DNA from 2 places in the Bacillus sp. 37MA genome. Region 1 is predicted to be linked to the other one. Evidence: riboswitches for the same ligand, from Rfam matches in the RefSeq annotation. Region 1 holds a riboswitch; the other holds the start of a gene.

What was found. Region 1 has a riboswitch for S-adenosylmethionine ahead of A3M5_RS0120200 (hypothetical protein). Riboswitches for the same ligand answer to the same signal wherever they lie in the genome.
Region 2: another riboswitch for S-adenosylmethionine. It lies ahead of metK (methionine adenosyltransferase); the one in region 1 lies ahead of A3M5_RS0120200 (hypothetical protein).

The regions. Positions count from the first base shown of each region.
Region 1 covers NZ_KB889752.1:3,671,991-3,676,423, reverse strand. Annotated here, with positions in the region: gene A3M5_RS0120205 (anthranilate synthase component I family protein) at 1-1,261, opposite strand, end outside; gene A3M5_RS0120200 (hypothetical protein) at 1,326-1,748, opposite strand; SAM riboswitch class I at 1,918-2,020, opposite strand; gene A3M5_RS0120195 (carbon-nitrogen family hydrolase) at 2,121-2,897, shown strand; gene metA (homoserine O-acetyltransferase MetA) at 3,111-4,019, opposite strand; partial or broken gene A3M5_RS26255 (DNA topoisomerase III) at 4,273-4,433, opposite strand, start outside.
Region 2 covers NZ_KB889752.1:2,334,950-2,339,382, forward strand. Annotated here, with positions in the region: gene A3M5_RS0112910 (gamma carbonic anhydrase) at 1-467, shown strand, start outside; gene metK (methionine adenosyltransferase) at 623-1,819, opposite strand; SAM riboswitch class I at 1,940-2,050, opposite strand; gene pckA (phosphoenolpyruvate carboxykinase (ATP)) at 2,381-3,964, shown strand; gene A3M5_RS0112925 (DUF2584 domain-containing protein) at 4,003-4,245, opposite strand; gene A3M5_RS0112930 (alpha/beta hydrolase family protein) at 4,245-4,433, opposite strand, start outside.

The DNA of each region.
Region 1 (4,433 bases):
GCACATAGCCATATCCGTTTGCCGCAAGCATCGTCCGGATGACAATATTCAGCTCCATATCGCCGTTATAGCCAATCCAGCCGATCGATCCTGTGTAAATACCCCGTTGCACTGGTTCAAGCTCTTCAATAATTTCCATCGTCCTCACTTTAGGTGCACCGGTAATCGTGCCACCAGGGAAGACTGCGTCGATGACATCCGCATTCGTTTTACCTTCAGCGAGTTCGCCGCGCACGTTTGAGACGATGTGCATCACATGTGAGTATTTTTCAATGACCATAAATTCATTTACTTCAACCGTGCCATACCGGGACACACGGCCGAGATCATTTCGCTCTAAATCGACAAGCATCACATGTTCCGCCCGCTCTTTTTCATTGTTGATCAGTTCTGCTGCAAGCTGCTCATCTTCCATATCATCTTTTCCGCGAGAGCGTGTTCCAGCAATTGGGCGTGTCGAGAGCTTAGTACCATTTTTTTTCACGAGCAATTCCGGCGATCCTGACACAATTTGAAAATCAGGTGTTTGAATGTACGCCATATACGGCGATGGATTCAATTCACGCAGCTTTGCATAAACGGCAAGCGGCGGCACATCGAGTGCTTTCGACCGGCGCACTGATAAATTGACTTGGAATACATCTCCTGCCGCAATGTATTCACGCACTTGCTCAACAGCATGTTTAAACAGCTCTTCTGGAAACGATACGTCCGTACTGCCTTTCGATTTAGCTTGCGACCAATTATTGGTTGGTTCAGCCAAATCAAGCCAACTAGCGAATAATTCATCCAGTCCCTCATCCGTTTCACCCATTTTCATGACAAATAATTCGTTCGTTTCATGATCGAATGCCGCCCATTCATCAAACAGCAAAAACTGTACATCGGGAAGGTCAATGTCTTGCTTCGCTACCCTAGGGAGCACTTCAATGAACCGGACATAATCGTAACTGATCCAGCCCACCGCACCGCCTTGAAAGTCTGGGAGATCATCCCGTTTCGATATGTTTCGCTCGTTTAAAAGCTGGATCAACATATGAAGCGGGTTCCCTTTAAACAGCTTCTCTTGCCCTTTTTCTTGCAAAAGAAGTCCTTCAGTTGTAGACGTCGCAATAGCCGATGGCTTCATTCCTGCAAAGCTATAGCGTCCTCCGCGTCCGCTTTCAAGCAAGGCATGATGCGGTTCATTTTTCGTCAGTACTGTATATTGAGTGAAAAATTGATCTTTATTGTAGGTTGTTTTACGGTAAAAAATGTTCACGTGGTGCCACCTTTCACAATGTTCTACATTCATCATAATACGGGCGGCACTTGTTTGGGAATGGTTATTTTACAGCAATGAAGCGGTTAACAATAACAGGAAATTCAGCTATCATGAGTTCCGTCCAACCATTTAAAACAGCTTCACGCGCGTTCTGAGCCGTCAGCTGCTGAAATAAAATCGTCGTAAAGCCGACCGCTTTCAAACGCTCCCAGTAGCCTGGGAGTGTTTCCGCGTATGGAAAGTCGGAAGCGGGTGGAAGTGAGCTTGCTTCGGCGAAATCGACGACGAAACGGCCGCCTACCTTGAGCACATCGTATGCCTGTGCCGTCCACTGTGCTCCTTCTGCATATCCGTGAATCGACAGCGGAGCCGCGACTGTATCAAATTCATTTTGCTTTATTTGTGAAAAGATAGCTACGGGCAGGACAATCGCACCGGCATCTGAACATCGCGCCGTTAATGTTTCTGAGCCGCCGATAACCATGATTCGCTCTCCTTGTTGCGGTTGAATAGTATTGTATAAATTGCCTAATGTGATTTTCAACTCTTTTTCCTGTTTTATTTTTTCTGCGACTGCTATGGCAAGCCCTCCCTTTTAAAATATAAAAATCCCTCTTCCTGAGAATATGGAAGAGGGATTCGTCTATGTATTCCTCTTATCTCTCAGCCGTAACTGCAAGATTTAGCACCGTGCCTAAAAATAGGTCGGTTGCCGGGTGTCATCGGGCTTGTCCCTCCACCTGCTCTTGATAAGATGTATTAAATTGTCCGTTTATTATGTAAGATGGATTATGGCACGTTTCATTTTCTCTGTCAACCATGATACAATTTTCAAAAAGAAGCGGAGGCTAGGGAAATGAAAATAGCTTGTTTACAGATAGACATCGCCTTTGGTAATCCAGATTTGAATTATAAACGCGCGGCAGACTATTTGAAAAAAGCACATGAAGCAGGGTGTGAACTCGCGGTCTTGCCCGAGTTATGGACGACTGGTTACGACTTAACGCGGCTTGATGAGATCGCTGATACCGGTGCTTCGCGGACAAAAGCATTTTTGTCTGATGCAGCGAAAAAATATAGAATGCATATCGTTGGCGGTTCGATTGCAAATGACACGGATGACGGCGTGAAAAACACGATGATCATTGTGAATCATCACGGTGAGGTCGTAAAAGAGTATAGCAAATTGCATTTGTTCCGTTTGATGAACGAAGAAAAGTATTTGGCTGCGGGTGATACGGACGGACTGTTTGAATTGGACGGCGAAAAAATGGCCGGATTTATTTGCTATGACATTCGGTTCCCAGAGTGGTTCCGAAAGCACGTCTTAAATGGCGCACGTGTGTTGTTTGTACCGGCAGAGTGGCCCCTCGCTCGTGTCGATCATTGGCGCACATTGTTAATTGCCCGAGCAATTGAAAACCAGGCGTATGTCGTTGCGTGCAACCGTGTAGGCTCTGATCCAGATAATCAATTCGCCGGACATTCGATCATTGTTGGGCCGTGGGGCGAAGTGATTGCAGAAGCAGGTAAAGAGGAAGAAATGCTGATTGGTGAAATTGACTTTGATGCGATTGACGAAATTCGGAGCCGCATTCCGGTATTCGAAGACAGACTCGAGTCATTTTATTAATTGTTGAGCGCCCCGATCAGTGTCGGTGGCGCTTTTCTTATTGAATGATGATCACCCATACCGATTTCTGACCATTCATCTCATTTCATGACCACCCATATCGATAGATCAAAGGCTATAAACGCGACGTCTGTCGCAACACCTTTGTTAGTACATCCTGTACGTCAAAAAACCTATCCATCAGCTATGGACAGGTTTTCGGGTCTTACCCTTTCATTTCCACTCGTACGGCGTCTCCTGATAGACATAGTAGTTAAGCCAGTTGTAGTAGAGCAAATGCGCGTGCGAGCGCCATTTGTTTAGTGGGCGTTTTGATGCGTCGTTATCTGGAAAGTAGTTTTCTGGCATCGCGATATCGATACCTTTGGCACAGTCTCTCTCATATTCTTCTGCGAGCGTAGTCGCGTCATACTCCAAATGGCCAGTGATCATAATGTTTCGTGCGTCTTTTGACATCATGAGAAGCGGTCCGGCTTCCGGTGACGATGCGAGCAAAACCAAGTCTTCATTTGCTTCGATCGCTTCCTGACTCACATCTGTATAACGCGATACCGGCGAATAAAACTCGTCGTCAAAACCGCGTAACAATTTAATAGTCGGGTCAGTAATCGTATGTTTATATATACCAGAACATTTACCCGGTAGTTCATATTTATCAATGCCGTAATGATGATACAACGCTGCCTGGGCACCCCAGCAAATATGCAATGTCGATGTGACATTTGTTTTTGCCCAATTCATAATATCCTGTAATTCCGGCCAATAGTTAACCTTTTCAAAATCCATCAGCTCAACCGGTGCGCCTGTAATAATCAGTCCATCGTAGCGGCGGCTTTTCACTTCTTCTAGTGTCGTATAAAATTGCTCAAGATGTGATTTGCTTACGTTTTTTGACTCATATGTCGCTGTATATAAAAACGAAACATTTACTTGCAGCGGTGTATTGCCGAGCAATCGCAGCAAATGAGCTTCCGTTTTTTCTTTTTCCGGCATTAAGTTCAAAATAAGGATATTGAGCGGGCGGATATCCTGCATCCGAGCACGATCCGCGTCCATAATGAAAATATTCTCTTTTTCAAGAACCTCACGTGCCGGTAGCTGATATGGTATGTTAATTGGCATTTAGTTTCCCCCCTGGTTTACATTTTCATTAAATATAAGCGAAGACACCTGTTCATTGGAAATACACATTTGGATAACACGAAGACTAAAAGTACGACGTTAATCGTACTGCCTTCATAACTCACATCGCGAGGTCCTCGAACCAAGAGCGTCCTTAGCTAGACATTATAATAATTATAGGCACCTTTCCCGAAAAAAAACAACCGTTCCTAATTATTATTTTTTGATAATAATTAGGAACGGTTTTTGCTCATTATAATTTTAAATTTTTCAAAGCATCGGCAAGTGCTGTGTTAATCGGTTCATCCTTTTGCTGCTTTTTCAAGTATTGATTCACATCACGTTTGTTTGCTGCATTTCCGCTTTTTTGCTTACCCTTTTCAAACGCCTACAGTTTTTCTCGATAGCCGCGCT
Region 2 (4,433 bases), 1.3 Mb from region 1:
CTTTTATTGCAGATCATGTCACAATTACCGGTGATGTGAGCATCGGAGAGGAATCTACCATTTGGTACAATACCGTGATTCGCGGCGACGTCGCCCCAACTGTTATTGGAAATCGAGTCAACGTTCAAGACAATTCCGTCCTGCATCAAAGTCCAAACAACCCGCTCGTATTAGAAGATCATGTGACGATCGGCCACCAAGTTCTTTTACATAGCTGCAAAATTAGAAAAGGTGCACTCATCGGCATGGGGTCCATCATTTTAGATAATGCTGAAATTGGTGAAGGTGCGTTCATTGGTGCCGGCAGCCTCGTTCCGCCTGGCAAAATCATCCCACCGAACACAATGGCATTCGGGCGTCCCGCTAAAGTCATTCGCGATGTTACTGAAGAGGACCGGAAAGATATGGAACGAATCGTCCGCGAGTATGCGGAAAAAGGACAATATTATAAATCCATTCAAAAATGATGTACAAGATATGCTAACAAAAGTATGGAAATGAACGTTGCGTTTTTAACCTGTGATCCGATCATTTATTGGTAGATCCCATCAGCTGTCATAAAAGCATACCATCATAAAAAAAAGACTGCCTGAAAGTCAAATAACTTTCAGGCAGCTTTTTATTATTTTGCTTCTGATTTCAAAAGCTCAGCTTTGTCCGTACGTTCCCATGGAAGATCCACGTCCGTACGCCCAAAGTGGCCGTATGCCGCTGTTTGACGATAAATAGGACGGCGCAGATCAAGCATGTTAATAATTCCTGCTGGACGAAGGTCGAAGTTTTTGCGAATTAGGTCAACAAGAACTTCTTCTGACACTGTACCTGTTTCAAATGTGTCAACAGCAATCGATACCGGCTGTGCTACACCGATTGCGTATGCAAGCTGAACTTCACATTTATCCGCAAGACCCCCAGCCACAATATTTTTTGCCACGTAACGAGCTGCATAGGCCGCAGAACGGTCTACTTTCGTCGGATCTTTACCAGAGAATGCCCCACCGCCATGACGAGCATATCCGCCATACGTATCAACGATGATTTTGCGGCCTGTTAAACCTGCATCCCCCTGTGGTCCGCCGATCACAAAGCGGCCTGTCGGGTTAATGAAAAATTTCGTTTCACTGTCGATCAATTCAGCCGGTACGACTTCATTAATGACATGTTCGCGAACTTCTTTTTGAATTTGCTCAAGTGTAATTTCTGGATGATGTTGAGTTGAAATAACGATTGTATCCACACGAACCGGCTGACCATGTTCATCGTATTCAACCGTTACTTGCGTTTTACCATCCGGACGAAGGTATTCAAGCACTTCATCTTTACGTACCTGTGTCAGACGACGTGCAAGTTTATGTGCGAGTGAAATGGGCAGCGGCATTAATTCCGCTGTTTCATTGCATGCGTAACCGAACATTAAGCCTTGGTCACCGGCACCGATTTCGTCGATTTCTTTATCCGTCATCTGGCCTTCACGTGCTTCGAGTGCTACGTTTACACCGGCTGCAATATCGGGTGACTGTTCATCAATCGATGTCAATACACCAGCTGTTTCGTAGTCAAATCCATATTTTGCACGTACATACCCAATTTCTTTTATCGTTTCACGAACGATTTTTGGAATATCCACATAAGATGAAGTGGTAATTTCCCCGGCAACGAGTACGAGCCCCGTTGTGACAGATGTTTCCGCTGCTACTCGGGCATTCGGGTCTTTGTCAAGAATCGCATCAAGTATCGCATCGGAAATTTGATCACAGATTTTATCCGGATGTCCTTCTGTTACAGATTCTGATGTAAACAGGCGACGCTGTTTTGTCATGAAAAAATTCCTCCTTTAAATCAGTATGGGTACGGTACTCATATTCCCCCGATGATCCGGAAAATAAAAAAACTCTCCCGGCATAGAGAGAGGAAAGGTTGTTTTTACTCGGGCCTTTCACTCTTATCGTCCAAGGTTGATCCTTGCTCAGGTTTAGCACCTTTTCCGCGTTTTATACGGCAGGTTGCTGGGTTTCACAGGGCCTGTCCCTCCACCGGCTCAGGATAAGAGTATCCGTTCAAGTGTCAATGTTACGAAAGATCATTCATCATGTCAACCGATTTTCCTTAGAAAAAAAGATAAGTTATATGTGCAGCATCATTTGTCGCAGATGAACGGTCAGTAAATTCCCATTGAATCGGACGGAAGAGAAACTTTATATGATCCAATATCACCCTTTCTTATTAATATAGTACACTGATTAAACCCCAAAAACCAAAAAAATTCATTAAAATATAAAAATCTCTTTAATTAGTATAGATTATTAATATTAATGTGTTATACTAATTTCATCTTAATCACAACACATATAAAAATTTCGAAAAGGATGGTTGTACAAATATGAACTCTCTAACTGTTTCCAGCGAAATCGTCGAGCTGCTGAAAGGCTCAAATGTATTACAACAGCCTTCTGTACCTGTACTCGTAGAAAAGGTACTCAAACGCGCTGAAGGTATTTTAACCGCATCCGGTGCGGTTTGCGCCGAAACAGGCAAATATACAGGACGCTCTCCAAAAGACAAATTTACCGTCAAAGAAGCGGCCGTAAAGGATAAAATCGATTGGGGCTCGAACCAACCGATCTCTGAAGAAAAGTTTAATAACTTGTACGATAAAGTCCTACGCCATTTAAAAGAAAAAGATGAACTGTTCGTTTTCAATGGCTTTGCCGGTGCAGATCATAAACATCGCCTGCCCATTCAGGTCATCAATGAATACGCGTGGCACAACCTGTTTGCTCACCAATTGTTCATCCGTCCGACAGAAGAAGAGCTCCGCTCGCATGAAGCGGGATTCACGGTTTTATCTGCTCCGACGTTCCAGGCTGATCCTCTTGTGGATGGCACTAATTCTGAAACGTTCATCATTATTTCATTTGAACAACGCGTCGTGTTAATCGGTGGAACAGAATATGCTGGAGAAATGAAAAAATCGATCTTCTCCGTGATGAACTACCTTTTGCCAGAAAACAACGTATTGTCCATGCACTGCTCGGCAAATGTCGGCTACGAAGGTGATGTCGCCCTGTTCTTTGGTCTTTCCGGCACAGGCAAAACGACGCTTTCTGCTGACCCGAACCGACGCTTGATTGGGGATGATGAGCATGGCTGGTCTGCAAACGGTGTGTTCAATATTGAAGGTGGCTGCTATGCAAAAACAATTGGCTTGACACGTGAAAAAGAACCGCAAATTTACGATGCGATCCGTTTCGGCTCTGTTCTCGAAAACGTTATCCTTGATCATGATACACGCATTCCAGATTACGCTGATAACTCGTTAACTGAAAATACGCGTGCGGCTTACCCGATTCAATCAATTGAGAATATTATTGATCCAAGCATCGCGGGTCACCCACATACAATTATCTTTTTAACAGCTGATGCATTCGGCGTTTTGCCTCCAATCAGCAAGTTATCAAAAGAGCAGGCTATGTACCATTTCTTGAGTGGATACACATCAAAACTTGCCGGTACAGAACGCGGCATTACAAGCCCGGAAGCTACATTCTCAACATGCTTTGGCTCACCGTTCCTTCCGCTTCCTGCAACCGTGTACGCAGAAATGCTTGGCAAAAAAATTGACGAGCATAACGTGCAGGTATTCCTTGTGAACACAGGCTGGACAGCCGGCGAATACGGGACAGGACAACGTATGAAGCTTTCATACACACGTGCGATGATTCAAGCAGCACTTGAAGGAGAACTAAATAACGTTGAAACATACACAACAAAAGTATTCGGTCTCAATATTCCAGTTCAAGTACCAGGCGTGCCTGATGATGTATTAATTCCACGTAAATCATGGGCTGATCAGGAAGCGTTCATGGTCAAAGCACAGGAACTTTCTGCTAAATTCCGTGCTAATTTCAAAAAATTCACCGGTGTTCCTTCTGACATCGAAGTACTTGGCGGACCTAAAATGTAAATATGAAAACCCTCCTGTTCGTCAGGAGGGTTTTCATATTAATTCGTTGATTTTAATGATACAAGTGTATACGTAATGGTTGTCGTATCATTTTGCCACTCCACTTTTTCAATAATTGCTATCCCGCTTTGCTCACTGTCTTTCACTTTGTATACGGCAATCGGAATGCCTATTGGATACAGACGGTAGCCGTTCTTTGTTAATACAAATCTGTTTTCTTCTTCTCTCGTTTCATTTCCTTTCGTGACAATCATTGTGTTTAATTCCATTGGCATGCCCATCATACATTCCCCTTCCCTTTTTCTTTCATCCATACTGCAATTTTCCCGACAATTTTGCGATTTACAGCAGGTGGTATGTAATGATCATACTCGTTAAAATATAATATATCTGCCTTATCCAACTTTTTCTCAAGACGATATGCATGTTCTACGGATACGTTGTCATCAAGCCTCCCGTGAATAATGAA